3 regions of the Micromonospora globosa genome follow, and region 3 is predicted to be linked to each of the others. Evidence: riboswitches for the same ligand, from Rfam matches in the RefSeq annotation. Region 3 holds a riboswitch; each other region holds the start of a gene.
What was found. Region 3 has a riboswitch for cobalamin ahead of IF06_RS0130005 ((2Fe-2S) ferredoxin domain-containing protein). Riboswitches for the same ligand answer to the same signal wherever they lie in the genome.

Region 1 (7,510 bases), on a different contig from region 3:
AGCGCGCCGGTGGCGAGCACGGCGAGCAGCAGCACCCCGGCGATCGTGCCCGGTGGCAGGCCGTCGTCGTCACGGGACGCGGCGACATCTGTCACCACCGGCTCGTCGGAGGAGCCCTGCGGTGCCGTTCCGGTGGCGGCACCCGGCGTCGCCGCCAGGGTCGGCGTACCGGCCGTCGGTGACGCGCCGGCGGAGGCCGGCGGGCTGACGGAGGCCGGCGGGCCGGAGGTGCCGGCCGGCCGGGTGGGCTCGCCGGGCCGGCCACCGGCGACCGGCGGCGGTGCGACGGTTCCTCCCGCCGGTGGTGGCACCGCCGGCCCGCCGCCCGCGGGTGGCGGCGGCGGAGGGGGCGGTGGTGGTGGCGGCGGTGGAGGGGCGGGGCGTTTCGGCGCGGCGCCGGGACGAGGCGCGTCATCGGCGTTGCGGTTGAGGGAGAACGACCAGCCCTCGAAGCTGCCGGCCGCCGGCTTGCGGTTGAGCACACCCTTGTCGCTGTACGTCCAACTGCCGCCGTTCGGCGCGTGCCAGTACGACCAGTAGGCGCTCGCCGGCGGCGTGTCGACGCACTTCTCCGTCGCGGCCGACGGCTTGCCGTCGATCCGGCAGATGAACCCCTCACCCCAGCGCAGGGTTCCGGTGATCGGGAAGCCCGCGTTCTTGAGCGCCGCGAGGCCGCTGGCCTGGGCGCCCTGCGCGCAGCGCACCACCGTTCCGCCGCCGAGTTCGTTGAAGTCCACCACGACTGTCACCCCGGAGGCGTCCGGGCAGTATCCGGCCGACCCGGCGGCCACCGCAGGACCGCCCGGTCCGATCGTGGTGCCCGCGGTGACCAGGGCGACGGCCAGCGCACCGCGGGCGGCGCGGAGGCTCATCCCGCCCGCCGTCGGCCGAGCACGAGCAGTGTCACTCCGCCACCGATCAGCAGCAGCGCGATCAGCAGGTAGCTGCCGATCGCCGCGCCGGTGGTCGGCAGCCCGCCCAGCCCTGACGCGGCCGGGGTCGTGATCGGCGGAGCGGCGGTGGTCGGCGCCGCGGTCGTGGGCGCGGGTGTCGCCGGAGGGCTGGTCACGCTCGGCGTCGGGCCGGCGGTGCCGGTCGGCGGAGGCGACGTGGTGAGCGTGGGAGACGCGGTGGGCGTGGCGGGCGCGGTGGGCGAGGCGGGCGCGGTGGGCGAGGCTGTGCCGGTCGGGGTGGGATGCGACGTGGGCGGCGGGTCGAGGCCGATCCGGCCCAGCGGAACCTGGGCCAGCCCGAGCAATGCCTGCGCGGTGGCCCGGCGCCACTGGTCCCGGTCGGTGTCGGTGATCCCGGCCGCGGCGGCAGTCGTGAACCCGTCGGTGTTGTAGGCGATCGCGCCGGCGTCGGCGGAGGCCGCCCCACCGTTGCCCGCGGTGAGCTGCAGCGCGGCCAGGGCCTTCGCCGCCCGGGCGGCCTCGTCGTCGCGGCCGGCGGCGGCGAGGGCCTGCCCGGCCAGGCCGGTGCTGTTGGAGTTCGCGCCGGTGGTCGGTCCGGAGCCGCCGAAGGAGCCGTCGGTGTGCTGCTGGGTGACCAGCCAGTCGGCGCCCTTGCGGGCGGCATCGTCGGCGCCGGTGGCGCCGTCCTCGGCGGCGGCCAGCAACGCCTGCACGGCCATCGCTGTCGAGTCGACGTCGAGGGTGGCGCCGGGCTGGTCGTCGCAGGACGGCGAGGGTCCGTCGGCGGCGTCCGGGTAGAGCCGGAAGCCACCTGCCGCACACTGCTGCCGGATCAGGAAGTCCACGGTGTCCTGTGGCAGGTCGCCACTGCGGGCCAGGCCGAGCACGGCGAAGGACTGGTCGAAGGTGTTGCTGGCGTCCGGGCCGCTGTCGGCGGTGGTACGGCTGGTGATCCGCCCCCGCTGGTGCCCGGCGTCGGCCGTGGCGATCAGCGACAGCGTTTCCGCCCGCAGGTCGTAGCCGCCGAAGTCGGTGGGGTCCGCGTCGGCGGCGGCCGCGGCGTAGAGCAGCTTGGCGGTGGCCCCGCCGTCGGTGAAGCCCTCGATGCCCCAGTCGTCGTAGCTGTTGTAGGACCGTACGTGTCTCGCGACCTGCGCGGTTGCCGCCTGCCGGGTCGGCGCGTCGACGCCGGTGGCGGACAGCGCGACCAGTCCGTCGATGGTCAGCCCCCAGTCCTCGGGGGCGAACGGGCCGGGCAGCGAACCGTCGGTGAACTCGCCGGCCAGCCAGGACGCGGCCTCGCGGGCGGCTGTGACGTGGGCCGGGGCGGGTGCCGCGACAACGGCCGGCGGGGCGCCGGTGATCGCGGCGAGAGCCGTCACCGTGGCCATACCGAGGCCGGTGGTGAGACGCCGGGACAGGGGCATCAGGGGTGCCTTTCGCAGAGCGGTCGGTGAAACCTCCGGAAAGCACCCCGAGAAACGGACACCCCGCTCCGCGTGCTGCGGTGAGCGGGGTGGTCGGACCTCGGCGGCCCGGACTTCACCCTGTAGACCTCGACAGTGGAAGCCGCTCGTCCCGGGCGGGGCATTCCGGCTCGCGAAAGGGGGACTCTCGCTCACGGTTGCGGGTCAGCGCCGGCTTCGAACCGGCTTCCCCCCGCGCGGGACGTATGCAGTTGTGTGCCCGGCGCACCGGGTGCCGACACCGTACCGCCCGGGCGCGCGACGACGCCAGAGCAGCTGCCGGTACCCGGTGCGCCGCTGGTCACACCACTTAGAAGCGGCGGTTCAGGGAGCGGCGATGCTCGGCGGGGCGCCGGCGCCGAAGGACCAGCCCTCGACACTGCCCGGCGCGGGGTTGTAGCCGGTCGCCCCCGACGTGCTGTAGGACCAGGAGCCGCCGCTGGACGCATGCCAGTACGACCAGTACGCCGTGGCCGGCGGGGTGTTGACGCACGGCTCGGTCGCGGCGGTGGGCTTGCCGTTGATCCGGCAGACGAAGGCCAGGCCCCAGCGGGCGGTGCCGGTGACTGTGAAGCCGGCGGCCTGGAGCGCGGCCAGGCCGGTGGCCGGATCGCCCGGCGCACAGGCGACCTGGACGCCGCCGCCGAGCGCGGCGAAGTCGACGACCACAGTGACTCCCGAGGTGCCGGCGCAGGCGGCGGCGTGCGCCGCCCGGGGCGCGGGTTCGACTGCGGTCAGCGCGACGCCGGCGACGACGGCGGCCAGCAGGCCGGCCAGCCAGGTGCGGACTGTGGAACGATGACGGAACACGGATCCTCCTGTGATCGGGTGAGCGGCGAAGGGTTCACGGGCAGGCGAGCGCCGGTGCGCCGGGGTCGGCGCCGGCGGCGGACAGACGGGCGTACCCGATCCCGGTGAGACCGAGGACGGCCTGGGCGGTCGCCCGGGGTGCGGTGGCCGGGTCGAAGCCGCCGCCGTCGAAGTCGACAGCGCCCCGGTCGGCCGGCGCCCCGGCGCAGCCGACCTGGAGTCCGGCGAGGAATGCCCGGGCCCGCGCCCAGGCCGGCAGCCGGTGGCCGTCGCGCAGGGCCTGCGCGGCGAGGCCGGTGCTGTTGGCGTTCGGCGTGCCGCCCGCGTTGGCGAAGCCGCCGTCGGCACGCTGAACGGACACCAGCCAGCGCAGCCCGGCGGCGGCGTCGGCCGGACGGTCCGCGGCGCGCAGCGCCTGTGCCGCGAGCGCCGTCGCGTCCACGTCGGACGTGCAGACCGGTTGCGCGGGCAGCAGCGGGTAGCCGCCGTCCGGGCACCGGGTGCCGGCCAGCCAGGCAGCTGCCGCCGGCGGCGCTCCGCCCGCCGTACGGTCCAGCGCCAGCAGCGCGAAGGATTGGCTGAACGCGTTGCTGTAGTCGCCGTACGCGGACCGGTCGCTGAACCTGCCGGCCGGCGTCTGGAGCGAGCGCAGCCGGGCGATCAGGTCCACCCCGCCGACGTCGGCCGGGTCGCCACCGCGCACCTGCACGGCGAGGGCGAGCTTGGCGGTCGCACCCGCGTACGCCTCGGAGACGCCGTCGCCGAGGTAGCCGTCGCGGATGTCCGGCCGGGTGACCCAGGCCAGCGCGTCGGCGCCGTGGTCGTCGGCGACGCCGGTGGCGGCGAAGGCGAACACGGCGTCGAGGGTCAGCCCCTGGTCGGGGTACGCGACACCGTCGAAGACCGCCTCGAAGCGTTCGCCGTCGACGAGTTGCCGGGCGAGCCAGCCGCCGGCGGCCTCCGGGCGGGTGAGGGCGGCGCGCTCGGGGGCGGCGACGGCGGGTGTGGTGAGGGTGAGGGCGGCGAGTACGCCGCAGAGGAGCGTGAGCAGGCGGTGCCGGCTTCGGCGGACGACCATCGGAAGCGCCTCTCCGGCCCGGCGGTCGTCGAAAGCCCGGACGACCGCGGCAACGCCGCGTCGACCGGGACTCCGACCCGTGGGCCACGACGGGTGGGGAGCGGATGCACGCGTACGACGGGTATTCGGGCTCGCCGCCGCAGATTTCTCTGGGCGGCCTACCGTTGCGGGCCAGCGCCGGATTTCGACCGGTCTTCCCCCGCACGTACACGCGGTGGTTCAGTTGTCGCGACAGTCTGCTGTGGCCGGAGCGCCGATGTCAATGCGCCAGGAACCGGACACGTGCCGTGACGGCCGGCGGGACGCCCGGTGAAGACCGGGCGTCCTCCACCTCGTGGTCACTGTCAGCGGGGCCGGGAGCCGGTCATCGGCGGAACGGCCCGGTGACGCAGTAGGTGATGCCGCCGGAGGACGAGCCGGTCGTGCCGCGTTGCGACGAGAAGTACAGCCGGTCCCCCGCCGGGGTGAACGCCGGCCCGGTGATCTCCGAACCGCTCTGTCCGGTGATCCGCAGGAAGACCGAGATCTTGTCGTCGGGCGTGATCATGCAGATCTCCATGTTCCCGCCGTCCTCCGCGACGTACAGGTCACCGGCAGTGGACCCGGTGATGTTGTCGACCCCGGTCAGCGGAGGGGTGCCCGGACTGACCAGGTTGTCGTCGTAGGCGAGCTCGTACGTGCCGGCGGCCAGGTTGACCTGCCACACGCGGTTGTCGCCCTTCGTGGTGAACCAGACGGTGTCATCCGCGTAGTGACAGCCCTCGCCGCCGTTGAACGTCTTCGCGCCGGACACCTGCTGCCGGGTCGGGGTGGGCGAGCCGTCCGGGTCGGGCACCGTGGCCCAGGTGAACGTGCCGGAGGTCGCCGTACCGGCGCGGAAGACCTGGAGGGTTCCAGCGGAGAGGTCGCCCCAGGTGGTCGGCACGAACCGGTAGAACTTGCCGTCGGTCTCGTCCTCGGTCAGGTAGACGACCCGGCGGACCGGGTCGGCCGCGGCCGCCTCGTGCTTGAACCGGCCCAGCGCGGGACGCGCCACGGCGGTCCCGCCGAGGGGGTACGTCTCGAAGACCCGGCCCAGGGACACCTCCTCGCAGGAGAGCCAGGTGTTCCACGGTGTCTTGCCCCCGGCGCAGTTGTTATTGGTTCCGGAGAGGATCCGCGACGCCCCGACCACGGTGCCGCTGGAGTCGAAGACGAGGCGTGAGGCACCGCCGCCCGCACCGGCTGACACCTCGGAGTTCGACACGTAGATCCAGCCGGTGCCGTTCGGGAACACGGCGCCACCGTCCGGAGCGTCGTGCCAGGTGTACGACGTCCCCGGCACCGTCCGACGGGATCGTGCGACGATCGAGCTGGTGAAGCCGGCCGGCAACTGGATGCCGTTGGCGTCGGCGGGCTGGAGCCCACCGTAGGGGCCCGCCGCGTTCTGCGCCGGGGCTCCGTACGCCGCCGACCACGCGGTGAACGGCAGCGCGACAGCGCCCGCACCGACGACAGTGGCCCGCAGCATTGCTCGACGATCCATGGAACCTCCTCGGTAGGTTCCCCAGATCTGACCGGGCGGAGCTTACGCACATCGATCTGTTGGATGAACGTCGATGGACGCCTCGGTGCGCGGCGTCGTGTCACCGGCCGTCTCGTCCGTCGCCTGCCGGTGACGGGAGCGACTCGCGGTCGGCCCCCGCCACCGTTCGCACGGCTGGTCAGCCCTTGCGCCACTTCTGGTTGGCCGTGCCCCCGCAGTCCCAGAGCTGGAGCCTCGCGCCGTCGTTGCCGTTCCAGTCCTTGATGTCGACGCACTTGCCGGCCTGGAGGTTGACCAGGTCTCCGGCCGCGTTCAGGGTGAACTGCTGGGCGCCGGTGCCGTTGCAGGTGTAGAGCTGCACCGCCGCCCCGTTCGCGGTGGACCCGGCGTCGACGTCCATGCACTTGTTGTTCTGGCTCTTGAGCGCCGTGCCGCTGAACGTCCACTTCTGCGCGTTGGTGTTGTTGCAGTTCCACATCTGCAACGGCGCGCGGTCGACGAAGTTGGAGCTCGGCACGTCGATGCACTTGTTGTTCCAGTTGCTGACCACTGGCACCCCGGTGGTCGGGGTGCCGCCGCCACCGCCGGTGAACGGGCTGAGGATCAGTCCGGCCGAACGGGGATCGCCGTCGTGCACCAGCGACTCGAATCCGCCGACGTCGTCGAAGGCGAACGCGTACGCCCGGCCGTCGGTCATGTTGGCGTGGATCAGGCGTGCGTACTGGTTGGTGGGGTTGCTGCGGTAGAAGTCGGCGGCGTTCGTGCTGGGCTGGGTGTCGACGGTGCCGAGCGTGCCTCGGTTGAGGGCGGCGCAGAGCGTACGCGAGATCGGGCCGACCACCTGGTCGTTCGGCGCGGGCAGGTCGCCGTCACAGCCCCAGACGCTGGCCGAGGAGGGCCGGTTGAAGGAGGCGACGACCTGGCCGCTGCCGTTGGTGAAGGTCATGGTGTTGCCCGAGGTGCGGCCGTAGTACCGGATGGCCGGCTGGTCGGCGAAGGGCGCCACGGTCAGGGTCTTCGTGGTGTACGCGTTCCACGCGGAGGCGATGTACGAGTCCAGGTAGGTGGTGCTGAGCAGGCCGGCCCCGGCCGCCTTGCCCGGAGCCAGGACGCGCAGCACGGTCCCGTCGGAGCGGGTGTGGACGGTGCCGGCCCAGCCCGGCTGCGCCCGGATCCCGTCGATCACCGCGTTGCGTCCGTTGGCCACCACGTCGCCGGTGCGCTTGGTGACGCCGTTGGCGCCGGTCACGGTGACCGCGTGCGGGATCGCGAACATGTCGACCTGGGAGCTGTTGAGCCACAGCCCGGAGTCGTTGTAGGTGAACTCGCTCCAGTCGAAGAGGATGTCGCGGTTCGCGTCACCGGCCGCCCAGGGCGCGGGCTGCACCAGTCCGTCCGGGGTGAGGAAGAACTTAAGCTTCTGCCCGAGGGAGAAGTAGGCCCGGCCGGAGAAGCCGCGGGGGAACTGGATCGTGGTGCTGCCGCCGTTGCCGGGGCCCGGTATGGAGACGTCCGGCGCGGGTGACGGCGGGAGCTGCCCGCCGGTCCACGGTACGAATCCGCCGCCGGAGGTGACGTAGCCGAGCCGGCCGGAGGACAGCTGGACGCCGATGACGTAGAGGTGGACCGGGTCGCTGCGGCCGGTGGTGTTGGTGACGGTGACCGGCAGCAACGCCGGTCCGACCGCCTGGGCGGGCGTAGCGACGACGGCGCCGGT
Region 2 (7,510 bases), on a different contig from region 3:
GTGGAGCCGGTCGACATCACCGCCCGGCCCGCGCCCGGCACACCGCCGCCGGTGGTCGCCGCCGACGTGCCGCCCGAATGCCTGCCCGTCTGGGTCAAGCGGGGCTCACCGATCGTCGTGGTGGACGACGACCGGGCCGGCGGCGTGGTGATCCGCAATCGGGGTGTCTTCGGCGACGACCTCGTCCGCGGGCTCATCGACGACTACGTCGCGGTGGTCTCGGCACTCGTCACCGACCCCGGGACCACCCCCGCGGAGGTACACCTTCCTGACGGTGCGTGCTTCCTCGACCACGCGATCGGGTAGGAGTTCCGACGGACCGATCGGAGAGAGGTACGACGACCATGACGGACACCTCGACGAACCAGCACACGACGGAGCAGCCCGCGCCGCCGGTGCCACGCTCGGCCGTACGGGCCCGCTGGTCGGTGGCGCTGCTCTTCGTCATCATGGGCCTGGCCATCGGCGGGTGGTCGGCCCGCGTGCCGGAGGTGCGGGACGCGGTAGGCGTCGGCAACACCGGCTGGGGCCTGGCCAACATCGCCACGAACGCCGGGGAACTGGTCTCCCTGGTCGTGGTGGCGGTGCTGATCAGCCGGATCAACACCCGCCGGCTGGCGCTGGCCGGGGCCGCGCTGATCCTGGTCAACGCGCCGCTGCTGGCCGCGTCCACCACAGTGGTGGCGCTTGTCGGCGGGCTGGCGGTCTGGGGCTTCGCGGCGAACCTGCTGGCCACGCCGATGAACGCCCAGTCGGTCGAGGTGCAGAAGCGCTACGGGCGACCCATCCTGTCCACCTTCCACGCCGGCTTCAGCATCGGCATGCTGGCCGGTGGCCTCTGCGGCACCGGCGCCGCGGCGATCGGGATGTCCCCGTCGGCGCAGATGGCTGTCACCAGCGTCCTGCTGGGAGCGCTGCTGGTCGGTACGCACCGCTGGCTGCCTGATACGCCCCGGCAGGAGACGAAGGACGGCGAGGACCGGCGGCGGCTGCGTGACCGGTTCACCCCGCAGCTGCTGCTGCTTGCGGTGATCGCTTTCCTCGCCTCGTTCATCGAGATGGCCGGCGCACAGTGGAGCGCGCTGTACGCGACCGAGGTCGCGGGCGCTGCCGCGGTGCTCGCCGCGGCCACGTACACCTGCCTGTCGCTGGCCGCCACCGTCGCCCGGCTGTTCGGCGACCGGCTGGCCGGCCGGTTCGGGCGGATCCGCTTCGTCCGGCTGTCCGCGCTCGTCGCCACCGCCGGTGTGGCGCTGCCGGTGGCGTACCCCCATCCGGTCGCGGTGATGGCCGGCTTCGGACTGCTCGGCTTCGGCCTGGCGTGCGTGACCCCGACGGTGCTCGGCTTCGCCGGCGAGCAGCCCGGCCTCACCTCGGGTGAGGGCGTCTCGGTGGTGGCGATGGGCCAGTGGCCGGGCGCGTTGCTCGCGGCGCCGGTGATCGGCCTGCTCGCCGGCGCCCTGGACCTGCGCAGCGCGTTCGTGGTGGTGGCCGTGATGGCGGTCGCCGTGGTGGCGCTGATCGGGCGGGTCCGGGCGACGGCGCTGCCCGGCGAGAGCCCGGTCCCGCCCCGGCCGTGACGGCCGGGGCGGGGGCGGCGCTCAGAAGTCGTCGTCGAATGTGACCGAGCCGGTCACCCCGACCTGGTACGCCGACACCCGGCGCTCGAAGAAGTTGGACAGCTCCTGCACGTCCTGCAACTCCATGAACGCGAACGGGTTGCCGCTGCCGTACATGGGGGCGATGCCGAGCACTGCGAGGCGCCGGTCGGCCACATGCTGGAGGTATTCGCGCATGTCGGCCAGTGACATCCCGGGCACGCCCTGCCCCAGCAGGTCCTCGGCGAAGCTCACCTCGCACTCCACCGCCTCGGCCAGCATCTCCTTCACCTGCCGCTCCATCTCGTCGTCGAACAGGTCCGGCTCCTCGGCGCGTACGGTCTCCACCACGTCGAAGGCGAACGCCATGTGCATCGACTCGTCCCGGAACACCCAGTTGGTGCCGGAGGCCAGCCCGTTGAGCAGTCCCCGGGAGCGCAGGAAGTAGACGTAGGCGAACGCGCCGTAGAAGAACAGGCCCTCGATGCACGCGGCGAAGCAGATCAGGTTGAGCAGGAACGCCCGCCGGTCCGCGCGGGTCCGCAGCTCGCGCAGCTCGAAGATCGAGTCGATCCACCGGAAGCAGAACTCGGCCTTGCGGGCGATCGACGGGATGTTCTCCACCGCGTCGAACGCGGCGAACCGTTCCTTCTCGTCCGGCACGTACGTGTCGAGCAGGTTCAGGTAGAACTGGACGTGCACCGCCTCCTCGAACAGCTGCCGGGACAGGTAGAGCCGGCCCTCCGGGGAGTTGACGTGCTGGTAGAGGTTGAGCACCAGGTTGTTGGCGACGATGGTGTCGCCGGTGGCGAAGAACGCCACCAGCCGCGACACCAGGTGCCGCTCGGCCGGGGACAGCTTCGCCAGGTCGGCGAGGTCCGAGTGCAGGTCCACCTCCTCGACCGTCCAGGTGTTCTTGATCGCGTCCTTGAACCGGTCGAAGAAGCGCGGGTAGCGCATCGGCCGCAGGGTCAGGTCCATGCCGGGGTCGAGCAGCATGTGCCGGGTCGGTGCGGTGGTGGTCACTGGCATGCCTCGCAGCTCTCGGGGTTCTCCAGGGAACAGGCCAGCGCCTCGTCGTCGCTCACGGCGGAGACCACGCCGGAGACCGGGGCGAGCACCGGCGCGACGGTGGCCTGCTGGATGCGGGTGGCGGGACGGGAACGCAGGTAGTAGGTGGTCTTCAGCCCGGCCTTCCAGGCGTACAGGTACATCGAGGACAGCTTGCCGATGGTCGGCGCGCTCAGGAACAGGTTCAGCGACTGGGACTGGTCGATGAAGGGCGCCCGCGCGGCGGCCAGGTCGATCAGCGCCCGCTGCGGCAGCTCCCAGGCGGTGCGGAACAGCTCCCGCACCGGCGCGGGCAGCTCGGTGATGTCCTGCACCGAGCCCTCGGCCCGCTTGATCCGGTCGCGGACCTGCGGTGTCCACAGGCCGCGCGCCTTCAGCTCCCGCACCAGGTACGTGTTGACCTGGAGGAACTCCCCGGACATGGTCTCGCGCTTGAACAGGTTGGACACCTGCGGCTCCACGCACTCGTAGCAGCCGGCGATGGAGGCGATGGTGGCGGTCGGCGCGATCGCCACCAGCAGTGAGTTGCGCAGCCCGTGGACGGCGATCCGCTCGCGCAGCGCCGCCCACCGTCCGGCCTGCGCCGGCTCCGCGCCCCACAGGTCCGGGTGCAGGTCACCCTTCGCGGCCCGGGTCTGCGGGTACGCCGGATGCGGCCCGAACCGCTCGGCCAGCCCGGCGGAGGTCTCCAGCGCGGTCAGCAGGATCTCCTCCTGCACGCGGGTGGACAGCTCCTTGGCCTGCGCCGAGTCGAACGGCAGGCGCAGCGTGAAGAACGCGTCCTGCAACCCCATCAGCCCGAGCCCGACCGGCCGCCAGCGCGGGTTCGACGCCGCCGCCTGCTCGGCCGGGTAGTAGTTGATGTCGATCACCCGGTCGAGGAACACCACGGCGGTGCGGACCGTGGCGCGCAGCCGCTCCCAGTCCACGCCGTCGGCGGTGACGTGGGCGCCGAGGTTCACCGAGCCGAGGTTGCACACCGCCGTCTCGGCGTCGTCGTTGACCTCCAGGATCTCGGTGCACAGGTTGGACAGGTGGATCACGTTGCCCGGCTCGCCGGTCTGGTTGGACAGCCGGTTCGCGGCGTCCTTGAACGTCATCCAGCCGTTGCCGGTCTGCGCGAGCGTGCGCATCATCCGCCCGTACAGGTCCCGCGCCCGGACCGTGCGGACCGCGTTCTTCTCCGCCGCCCGGTACGCGGCGTCGAACGCCTCGCCGTACAGGTCGGGCAGCTCCGGGGCGTCCGACGGGTCGACCAGCGACCACTCGCCGTCGGCCTCGACCCGGCGCATGAACTCGTCCGGGATCCAGTTGGCCAGGTTGAGGTTGTGCGTACGCCGCGACTCCTCGCCGGTGTTGTCCCGCAGCTCCAGGAACTCCTCCACGTCCGGGTGCCACGGCTCCAGGTAGACGCAGGCCGCGCCCTTGCGCCGGCCGCCCTGGTTGACCGCGGCCACCCCGGCGTCGAGCGTCTTGAGGAACGGCACGATGCCGTTGGAGCGCCCGTTGGTGCCCCGGATCAGCGCGCCCCGGCCGCGTACCCGCGACCAGGAGATGCCGATGCCGCCGGAGAACTTCGACAGCTTCGCCACCTGGTGGTACCGCTCGTAGATCGAGTCCAGCTCGTCGCGCGGCGAGTCGACCAGGAAGCACGACGACATCTGGGTGTGCCGGGTGCCGGAGTTGAACAGCGTGGGGGAGCTGGGCAGGTACGCCAGGCTGGACATCAGCCGGTAGAAGCCGACCGCCTCGCCCGGGGTGCGGGACAGCCCGCAGGCCACCCGCAGCAGCCAGTACTGCGGCGTCTCCACCACCAGCCGCGACTGCGGGTGCCGCAGCAGGTAGCGGTCGGCCACCGTGCGCAGTCCGAAGTACTCGAACCGCAGGTCGCCGTCCGGGTCCACGGCGTCGTCGAGCTTGCGGGCGTGCCGGGCCACGAACCCGGCCGTCTCGTCGCCGATCAGTCCCAGCCCGTGCGCGTAGGCGATCGACTGGCTGAAGCTCGCCACGCCCTGTCCGCGGACCTCCTTGTCCACGTACGCGGCGAGCAACCGCGCCGCCAGCTTCGAGTACTGCGGCTCCTCGCCGATCAGCTCCGCCGCGGTCTGGATCGACAACCGGTCCAGCTCGGCGGTGGTCGCCCCGTCGTAGAGCCCGCTTATCGTCTTCGTGGCCACCCGCAGCGGGTCCACCTCGTCCAGGTCGGCGACCCAGCGCTCGACCGCCCGGACGATCTTGCCGACGTCCACCGGCTCGGTGTCGCCGTCCCGCTTGCGTACCCGCATCGCCGGCCGGCGGGTCTCGGACCCGCCGGTTCCGGACGGGGGACTCTCCTGCACGACAGTCATGACCTCTCCTCGCTGTCACCGTCTGGAGACGGCGGGAGACGCCAACGGGCGCGGCGCACGGCCGGCCCGGCTGCTGGCGTCGGTCGTCCCGCGCGACCTCCGGCCGCCGTACGCGGAGGCGTACGGCGCGCTGGCAGGTCTTCGGACTCGCGGGCCCGACCGGGGTCGCCGGTCGCCTACCGGCCGTCGCTTCCCAGGCCGGTGGCCCAGTGCTGTTGACGGCTGTCGTTCCCACTCACCGCTGCGGGGCAGTCCCGGATTCCCACCGGGTTCCCTCTTGCCTCGGCCCCGCCCCGGAGGGCTCGGCCGAACCAGCTGCGGCACCACCATATATGGCGGTGAGGGCTTGCGTGCAACACCAGATGTCGTGTCGGCGTGTCGGAATGATCTCACTGTCCACAGTGCCTACCCCCGATTCCGGCGCGACCCGGCGGGCGCGATACTCGGCGGTATGGGGAATACCGGACGCCGCTGGGCGTGGGTGGCGGTCCTGCTCGTCGGCGTCGGGCTTCACCTGCTGGTGCTGGAGACACTCGCCGGCACCGGGACCGTCACGTTCGTCCCGGCGCTGATCGTGCTCGGCGCGTGCGTCGCGCCCGCCACGTTCCTGGCCTTCGCCCAGGGACGGCCGGCCCGCCGCCCGGTCCCCGGCTCCGTCGTCGGCGTCGCCGCGCTCCTCGGCGGCGTGGTCGGCGTGGTCGCCGCCGGCTGGCTGGAGTACGGCACCCTGCACCGCCTCGGCGTCCTGCCGATGGCGCTCGTCGGCCTGGCCGAGGAGACCGCCAAACTGATCGTGCCGGCCGGCATCCTGCTGCTGTGGCGGCGGCACCCGTCCCCGGCGCAGGGCCTGGTGATCGGCGTGGCCTCCGGCGCCGGGTTCGCCGCGCTGGAGACCATGGGCTACGCGTTCGCCGCGTTCGTCGGGTCGGAGGGCAACCTCGGCGCGGTCGAGCGGACGCTGCTGGTACGCGGTCTCACCGCGCCCGCCGCGCACCTGGCCTGGACCGGGCTGACCGCCGCCGCGCTGTTCACGTTCGCCGCCGCGCCCGGCGGCCGGAAGCTGGCGGCGTTCCTGCTCACCTTCGCCGCCGCCGTCACACTGCACACCTGCTGGGACACGTTCGGCACCCAGCCCGCGTACGTGTTCATCGGCGCCGTGTCGCTGGGCTGGGTGCTGCTGCGCCTGCACCTGGACCGCGAGCGGCCGCCCGCGTCCGGGACGCCGGCGGAGCCGAACCGGGACCGGCCTCATGATCATCGCCAGTTCGCCGAGGTGGCGGGGTCGGAGCACTTCTGATGCCGCCACCTCGGCGTGATGGAGTCGATCAACCGGCCGGGGCATTGCCGACCGCCGACCAGCCGACGCCCGCACCGCGCCCCGGTGCGTCTCAGCCGGCGGCCAGCCGGACGCCGAGCGCGACGAAGGCGACAGCGCAGAGCCGGTCGACGCGCCGTGACCAGCGGCTGTCGCCCCACCGCCTGGCGAACCGCCCGGCGCCCACCCCGAGCGCCAGGTCCACGGCGAGTTGCACCGCGACGAACAGCACGCCGAGCAGCACCAGCTGCGCCGCCACCGGGCCCGCCTCGGGCCGGACGAACTGCGGCAGGAACGCCACACTGAACAGGATCATCTTCGGGTTGAGCAGGTTCGTCAGCAGGCCGCGCCGGAACGCCCGCCCGGCGCCGCCGTCCGGCCGGTCCGCCGGTGCGCCGAGCCGGCCCGTGCCGCGCAGCGCCCGCAGGCCCAGCACGATCAGGTACGCCGCACCGGCCCACCGGATCGCGGTGAACAGCACCGGGGACGCGGCGATCAGCGTGGCGAGCCCGGCCACCACGGCGGCGACGTGCACCGCCTCCCCGGCGGCGACCCCGAGCGCGGCCACCGCGCCCGCCCGTGGGCCGTACCGGGTGGCGTTGGCGAGCACGAACATCATGTCCGGCCCCGGGGTGAGCATGAGCACCACGATGGCGGCCAGGTAACCCGCGAGCGTGGCCGCCGACAGTCCGAGCACCGTTCAGCCCTCCCCGGCGCCGTCGAGCAGCGCCCGGCGCAGCGCCAGCCGGTGTTCGCGCCGGATCTGCGCCTCCCGGTAGCGCCGCCGGTCGCCGTCGGTCTCGGCGTGCAGCGGCGGCACCGGCCGGGGCTGCCCGTCGTCGTCCACCGCCACCATCACCAGGTGCGCGGTCGCCACGTCCACCGGCGGCACCGCGCGGTCCCACCGGTCCGCGCTGACCTTCACCGCCACCTCCATCGAGCTGCGGCCGGCCCAGGTGATCCGGGCGTCCACGTGGACCACGTCCCCCACGCGTACCGCCCGCAGGAAGGCGGTCTCGTCGATGGCGGCGGTGACGGCCGGGCCGTCGGAGTGGCGGGCGGCGACCACACCGGCGACCGAGTCGATCAGGTTGAGGATCCGCCCGCCGTGGACCGTGCCCATCAGGTTGGTGTGGTGCTGGTCCATGATCTGCGACAGGGTCAGGTGCGAGGCCGAC
Region 3 (7,510 bases):
GGCTGATCGACACCCAGCACCTCGACCTGGACCAGATCACCACGCACCTGGTCCAGGCACACGCCGACGGGTCCGAGGTCGTACGGCTGTGCTCCGGTGACCCGTCGCTGTACTCGGCGGTGCACGAGCAGGCACGCCGGCTCGACGCCGCCCGGGTCCCGTGGGACGTCACGCCCGGCGTGCCGGCCTATGCGGCTGCTGCCGCCGCCGTCGGCGCCGAGCTGACCGTCCCGGAGCTGGCCCAGTCGGTCGTGCTCACCCGCGCGCAGGCCCGGTCCACGGTCATGCCGTCGGGAGAGAAGCTCGCCGCGTTCGCCGCGACCGGCGCGACGCTCGCCCTGCACCTGGCGGTCACGCGTACCCGCGAGCTGGCCGCCGAACTGGCTGGCTACTACGGCCACGACTGCCCCATAGTCGTGGTGCACCGGGTGTCGCAGCCGCAGGAGCTCATCCTGCGCGGCACGCTGGCCGACATCGGCGGCCGGGTCGAGCAGGCCGGTCTGCGACAGGCAGCGGTCATCCTGGTCGGCCCGGCGCTGGCCGGGGACGTCCGTGGCGGCGAGTCGTTCCTCTACTCGGCCGGTCGCGAGCGCCGCGTGCGCGGCTGATCAGGGCACGAAGCGCGGGCTCCAGACACGTCCGGCCGCGGTGACTCGCGTCGCCGAGGCGCCGATGATCAACAGGCATTTCATGTCGATGCTGCCAGGGTCCAGTTCGCCGAGCGAGGTGACGGTGAGGCTCTCCCCGGCCCGGCCGATGTCGCGGCCCACGACCACGACCGTCCGGGGGGACTTGTGCTCCAGCAGCACGGCCCGGGCCTGCGCGACCTGTTCGGTGCGTGAGCGTGAGCGCGGGTTGTAGAGGGCCAGCACCAAATCCGCCTCGGCGACAGCGCGCAGCCGCTTGACCACGACCTCCCACGGCTTGAGCCGGTCCGACAGGCTCATCACCGCGAAATCGGCCCCGATCGGCGCGCCCGCGCGCGCCGCGACCGCCTGGACGGCGGAGATCCCGGGTACGACACGGATGGCGACGCCGGCGTAGCGGGGGTCCTCCGCGGCCTCGAACACCGCCGACGCCATGCCGAAGACGCCCGCGTCACCGCCGGAGACGACCGCGACGCGCTCACCGGCGAGCGCCAGTTCGAGCGCCTGCCGGGCCCGCTCGAGCTCGACCGTGTTGCCGGAGGCGTGGCGGACGAGTCCGGGGCGCTGCGCGACGCGCTGGACGTACGGGCCGTAGCCGACGACGTGGCCGACCTCGGCGAGCACCTGCGACGCCTCGGGGGAGAGCCACCGATCGGGACCGGGGCCGAGGCCCACGACGACGACCTCGGCGCCGGGATAAGGTTCGGTGACCCTGGTGGCCGGGAGGTCGTAACGGGCCACTCCGGGCCGGGTGTCGCCGGGGACCAGCACGATCGAGAAGTACGGCACCGTGGCGGGGTCCACGTCGGCGACAGGCAGTACCCGCTCGGCGGTCATCGACGCCCGTTCGACGTACCAGGAGCCCTCGACGCGCCCGGCCTGCTCGAGCGCCGAGCGGACCTTGGTGAACGTCCGGCCCAGCTTCATGATCACCGCCCCGTCGGTGTCGGCGAGACGCCGGGCCAGCTCGGGCTCGGGCAACGTTCCCGGCAGCACGGTCAGCACGTCGGTCTGCCGGACCAGCGGCAGGGCGGTGGTGGCGGTGGCGGCGGCGAAGGCGGGCACACCGGCGACGACCTGCGTGTCGAACTCGCCGGCGAGCCGGTCGTGCAGGTACATGAACGAGCCGTAGAGCATCGGGTCGCCCTCGGCCAGCACGACCACGTCGCGGCCCGCACGAAGGTGGGCCCGCAGCCGCTCGGCGGCTTCGGCGTAGAAGTCGGCCATCGCCCCGGCGTACCCGCCCGGGTGCTCGGTGCTCTGGGTCGTCACCGGATAGACCAGCGCCTCCTCGATCACGTCGTCCGGGAACAGGCCGGCAGCGATGCGGCGCGCGTTGGACTGTTTGCCGACACCCTGGTGGTAGGCGATGACCTGGGCCGCGCCGATCAGCCGGGCGGCTTTGAGCGTGATCAGTTCGGGATCACCCGGGCCGACCCCGACGCCGGACAGCCGCCCGGTCACTCCGCCTCCCGGGCGAGGGCGTTGAGCGCGGAGGCGGCCATCGCCGAGCCGCCCCGGCGCCCGGTCACCACGAGATAGGGCACGTCGAGGCCGGGGGCGTCGGTGGCGAGGTCGATGAGCGCCTGCTTGGACTCGGCGGCGCCGATGAATCCCACCGGCGTACCGATGATCGCAGCTGGTCGTGGCGCGCCGTCGCGCAGCATCTCCAGCAGGTGGAACAGGGCCGTGGGGGCGTTGCCGAAGGCGACGACCGCGCCGGCGAGGTGGTCGGTCCACAGCGACACCGCCGCCGCCGACCGGGTCGTTGCCCACCGGTGGGCAAGCGCCGGGACCTCGGGTTCGTGCAGAAAGCAGCGGACCTCGTTGTCACGGGGCAGGCGGGCGCGGGTAACGCCGGCGGCGACCATGTGCGCGTCGGTCAGGATCGGCGCCCCCGCCTCCAGCGCCCCGCGGGCGGCGGCCACCAGGCCGGGGTGGATCACCAGGTTGCGGGTGAGGTCGGTCTGGCCGCATGCGTGGATCATCCGCACCGCGACCTTCTCGGCGTCGGCCGGCACACCCGAAAGATCGGCCTCGGCACGGATGGTGGCGAACGAGGCGTCGTAGATCGCCGCGCCGTCGGTGACGTAGTCGTAGCGGCGTGCCGGTGTGGTGAGACTCATGCGTTCTCCAGATCGGGGACGAGCAGGGTGCGGTACGGGGTGACGACGATCTCGCCGGCGCCGAGCGCGCGGATCTCCTCCAGCAGGGGAGCGTCCACTCGGCCGCCGGAAGCCGCGAGGTGCGCGGTGACGCGGCCGTCATCCTGAACGATCCTGCCCAGCGCGGGTGGAGGTGTGCTCACCCGGGTCCGCTCGGCACGGTCGAGTACGGTGCCCAGCAGCGCGGCGCCGGCGCCGGGCAGCTCGTCGACGTGCCAGGGTGAGTCCGGCCGGTCACCCGCGAGCCCGGCGAAGCGTACGGCGAGCCCGGTCAGCGCCGCGGCGGCCTCGTCCAGCCGGATGACTGGCCCCCACGCCGAGGTTCCGGCGCGTAGCTGCGCGGTGTCCGAGTCGAGCGCCACCAACCCCAGGTCCAAGTCACGGCTGACCAGATCACCGCGGCCGTCGTCAAGCACGAACAGGAACCGTCCGGTCAGCGCGGTGAGCCGGGGCTCGGCGCGCAGCCGTGCGTCGAGTCCGGCGACGACCGGGTGTAGATCGGCCCGGCCGCCACTGCGTCCGGTCAGCGGTGAGGCGAGGATGTTGCGGACCAGCTCGTGCGACGTGGACGGTACGAGCCCGGTCGCGATGACGTCGGCGACGACGGTCTCGGGCAGCCGCCCACCGTCGTGCTCGAGACCGCGCACCTGCAGGTTGGCGCGGCTGGTCAGGTGGACCGCGCCGTCGCCGTGCGCACGGGCCACCTCCACGAGTGCGCACAGCGCCGCAGTCGGCACGATCCCGCCGGGGACGCGCACCCGCACGAGCGCGCCGTCGTCGGCGATCCATGGGCGCAGCAGGCCGGGACACAGGTCGCGGCGGGTCCTCTCGGTCACGGCGACATGGTGCCAGAGCCCGTCCCCGGCGACACCGGCTGTCGGTGCTACCGTCGTGATGCCAGTCAAACTCAGCCATGAGCCAGGGAACCCGGTGCGAATCCGGGACTGACGCGCAGCGGTGAGGGTGACGGGCGGGGCACGACGCCACTGGACCCACGGTCTGGGAAGGCGCCCCGTCCGGTTGATCCCGAGTCCGAAGACCTGCTGGCCGCAGATCCGTCTGCGACACGTGCCCATCCAGGCCTCGCGCACAGGCCCCGGACGAAAGAAGACCCCGTGTCCCGATCGCACCGGATCACCGGCTCCTGACCCCGTGAGCGTCCTCGTTCACGTCGCGACCGCACTGACGGACGCCGCGTCGCCGGTGCTACGCGGGCAGGCCGAGGCAGCCGGCGCCCGACTGGCCTTCCTGCAAGCCGGCGAGCCCACGCTGACCCATGTGCTCGACCTGCTGCACGCCGAGGGCGTTCGGGAGGTTCGCCTGGAACCGGTGAGCACCGACGACCTGACTTTCGCCCGTTCGTGGGTGGGACGCGTGGCCGGCCACTGGCACCGTCAGCAGATCGACCCGCCGGTCATCCGGTTCGGCGAGCGCGCGATCACCGGGCACGAGGCGCCACTCACCTCACCGGCCTGGGAGACCACGCCGCCGTACCGCCATCATCTACTGCTGTGCCGCGGCCCGCGCTGCAGTGCCCGCGGCGCGGACGAGACCTATCGCGCGATCGTGGGCGCGCTCGTCGAGCAGCAGCTCACCGACGCCGACGTCCTCATGGCCCAGACCGGCTGCCTGTTCCCGTGCAACCACGGACCAGTCGCCGTCGTGCACCCCGACGGCACCTGGTACGGGCCGGTGCGACCCGGCGACGCGGCACGCCTCGTCGGCGAGCACCTACGCGCCGGCCGTCCGGTCGGCGACCTGCGCCTCGGCTCCCGTGTCACCGAAGGAGAAACATGACACGCATCGCCCTGCTGTCCACCTCGGACACCGACCTGCTCTCGGCGCGGGCCAGCAACGCGGACTGGTCCTGGGCCAACCCTGCCCGGCTCACCGGCGAGCGCCGCGACACCCTGACCAGCGAGGCCGACCTGGTCGTTCTGCGGGTGCTCGGCTCGCCCGAGGACGTACGCGACCTCGCCGCGCTGATCCGCGGCACCGGCCGTCCCCTGGTCGTGCTCGGTGGGGAACGGACGCCGAACGCCGCGTTGATGGGGCTGTCGACCGTCCCGATCGGTGTCTGCGCCGAGGCGCACCGCTACCTCGCCGAGGGCGGCGCGGAGAACCTGCGCCAACTGCACGCCTTCCTGTCCGACACCGTGCTGCTGACCGGCGAAGGCTTCGAACCGCCGGCGGTGCTGCCCGAGTGGGGAGTCAGCCGGCAGCCGGCCCCGGACGCCCGGCCCCGCGTCGGAGTCCTGTACTACCGGGCCCACGAGGTGAGCGGCAACAACGCGTTCGCCCACGAACTCGCCGATGCCATCGACACCACCGGCGTGGCCACCGGCGTACCGATCTACGTCTCGTCACTGCGGGCGGCGCCCGAGGAGTTGTACGCCGAACTCGCCACCCTGGACGCGATCGTCGTCACGGTCCTGGCCGCCGGCGGCGCCCGGCCCGCCGCCGCGAGCGCCGGCGGCGACGACGAGTCCTGGGACGTCGAACGGCTGCGCGCCCTCGACATCCCCGTGCTGCAGGCTCTGGCGCTCACGTCCGGCAGAGCCGAGTGGGAGGCGTCCGACGAAGGCGTCACCCCGCTCGACTCCGCGACCCAGATCGCCATCCCCGAGTTCGACGGTCGCCTCATCACCGTCCCGTTCTCATTCAAGGAGGTCGACGCCGACGGCCTGCCCCGCTACGTGACCGACCCTGAGCGATGCACCCGCGTCGCGGGCATCGCCGTCAACCACGCCCGACTGCGGTACGTCCCGCCCGCCGAGCGCAAGGTGGCCCTCGTCCTGTCGGCCTACCCGACCAAGCACAGCCGCATCGGCAACGCCGTCGGCCTCGATACGCCCGTGTCGGCGATCCGATTGCTGCGCGCGATGCGAGATGCCGGCTACGACCTCGGCGCACCCGGCGCAATTCCCGGGCTCGACCCGCTGCTCCCGGTCGAGGGAGAGGATGCCGACACGACGGCCGGCAACGCGCTCATCCACGCTTTGATCGCCGCCGGTGGGCAGGACGAGGAGTGGCTCACGCAGGCTCAGCTCAGCGAGTCGCACGTGCGTATCAGCCGGGACGACTACCGGCGCTGGACTGCCGGATTGCCCGCCGCGCTACGCGACGCCATGGCCGAGACCTGGGGCGAGGCTCCCGGCTCGCTTTTCGTCGACGACGACGGCGACATCGTGCTGGCCACACTGCGCGCCGGTAACGTCGTCATCCTCATCCAGCCCCCGCGTGGCTTCGGCGAGAACCCGGTCGCGATCTACCACGACCCGGCCATGCCTCCGTCGCACCACTACCTGGCCGCGTACCGCTGGCTCGAACACGGCTTCGGCGCCGACGCGGTGGTGCACCTCGGCAAACACGGCTCGATGGAGTGGCTGCCGGGGAAGAACGCCGCGCTCTCAGCCGCCTGCGCCACGGACGCGGCGATCGGCAGCATGCCGTTGATCTATCCGTTCCTGGTCAACGATCCTGGCGAGGGTGCCCAAGCCAAGCGCCGCGCGCACGCCACCATCGTCGACCACCTGGTGCCGCCGATGGCACGCGCCGAAAGCTACGGCGACATCGCCAAGCTGGAGCAACTGCTCGACGAGCACGCCAACATCGCCGCGATGGACCCGGCGAAGCTGCCCGCGGTCCGCCAGCAGATCTGGACGCTGATGCAGTCCGCACAGATGCATCGCGACCTCGGCCTGGACGAACGGCCCGGCGACGAGGAGTTCGACGACTTCCTGCTGCACGTCGACGGCTGGCTGTGCGAGATCAAGGACGTACAGATCCGCGACGGATTGCACGTGCTCGGCCAGGCACCGACCGGACAGGCACGCGTCAACCTGGTGCTCGCCGTGCTCCGCGCGACACAGGTCTGGGGCGGACAGAACCGGGCACTGCCCGGCCTGCGCGCCGCGCTGGGTCTTGCCGAGGACGCCCCGGCGGCCGACGTCGACGCCGTGGAGGCGCAGGCCCGTGCCCTGATCGAGGCGATGGAGAAGGCCGGCTGGCAGGCTGACGCGATCGACGCGCTGCACGACGACCCGGTGGTACGCGACGTCCTGCGCTTCGCCGCCGAGCAGGTCGTGCCGCGGCTGGCCGCCACCACCGACGAACTGACCAACGTCCTGCACGCGCTCGACGGCGGTTTCGTCCCGGCCGGGCCCTCCGGCTCCCCGCTGCGCGGACTGGTCAACGTCCTGCCGACCGGCCGTAACTTCTACACCGTCGACCCGCGGGCCGTTCCGTCCCGTCTGGCCTGGGAAACGGGACAGGCGATGGCCGAGTCCCTCGTCGCCCGGCACCTCGCCGAAACCGGCGAGCACCCCCGATCGGTCGGCCTCTCCGTGTGGGGCACCTCCGCGATGCGCACCTCCGGCGATGACATCGCCGAGGTGCTGGCGCTGCTGGGCGTACGCCCCATCTGGGACACGGCCTCACGCCGGGTCAACGGCCTGGAGGTCATCGGCCTCGACGAACTCGGCCGGCCCCGCATCGACGTGACCGTGCGCATCTCGGGATTCTTCCGCGACGCCTTCCCGCACGTCATCGAACTCCTCGACGACGCCGTGCAGCTCGTCGCCGGGCTCGACGAACCCGATGAGCGCAACTACGTGCGGGCACACACCCGCCACGACCTCGCCGAGCACGGCGACCAGCGGCGGGCCACCACGCGGATCTTCGGTTCGAAGCCCGGAT

Region 1: another riboswitch for cobalamin. It lies ahead of IF06_RS0100390 (peptidase); the one in region 3 lies ahead of IF06_RS0130005 ((2Fe-2S) ferredoxin domain-containing protein).
Region 2: another riboswitch for cobalamin. It lies ahead of IF06_RS0103285 (ribonucleoside-diphosphate reductase subunit alpha); the one in region 3 lies ahead of IF06_RS0130005 ((2Fe-2S) ferredoxin domain-containing protein).

Annotation. Positions count from the first base shown of each region.
Region 1 is NZ_JNZR01000001.1:86,097-93,606, reverse strand. It holds gene IF06_RS0100405 (hypothetical protein) at 1-872, opposite strand, end outside; gene IF06_RS0100400 (prenyltransferase/squalene oxidase repeat-containing protein) at 869-2,341, opposite strand; cobalamin riboswitch at 2,500-2,573, opposite strand; gene IF06_RS0100395 (hypothetical protein) at 2,705-3,190, opposite strand; gene IF06_RS0100390 (peptidase) at 3,225-4,268, opposite strand; cobalamin riboswitch at 4,367-4,503, opposite strand; gene IF06_RS0100385 (alkaline phosphatase PhoX) at 4,633-5,793, opposite strand; gene IF06_RS0100380 (beta-1,3-glucanase family protein) at 5,972-7,510, opposite strand, start outside.
Region 2 is NZ_JNZR01000002.1:168,782-176,291, forward strand. It holds gene IF06_RS0103270 (condensation domain-containing protein) at 1-306, shown strand, start outside; gene IF06_RS0103275 (MFS transporter) at 345-1,580, shown strand; gene IF06_RS0103280 (ribonucleotide-diphosphate reductase subunit beta) at 1,602-2,630, opposite strand; gene IF06_RS0103285 (ribonucleoside-diphosphate reductase subunit alpha) at 2,621-5,017, opposite strand; cobalamin riboswitch at 5,132-5,348, opposite strand; gene IF06_RS0103290 (PrsW family glutamic-type intramembrane protease) at 5,469-6,314, shown strand; gene IF06_RS0103295 (LysE family translocator) at 6,406-7,029, opposite strand; gene IF06_RS0103300 (acyl-CoA thioesterase) at 7,033-7,510, opposite strand, start outside.
Region 3 is NZ_JNZR01000048.1:8,304-15,813, reverse strand. It holds gene IF06_RS0130025 (cobalt-precorrin-4/precorrin-4 C(11)-methyltransferase) at 1-608, shown strand, start outside; gene IF06_RS0130020 (precorrin-2 C(20)-methyltransferase) at 609-2,111, opposite strand; gene IF06_RS0130015 (precorrin-8X methylmutase) at 2,108-2,773, opposite strand; gene IF06_RS0130010 (sulfite reductase subunit beta) at 2,770-3,648, opposite strand; cobalamin riboswitch at 3,694-3,875, shown strand; gene IF06_RS0130005 ((2Fe-2S) ferredoxin domain-containing protein) at 3,965-4,609, shown strand; gene cobN (cobaltochelatase subunit CobN) at 4,606-7,510, shown strand, end outside.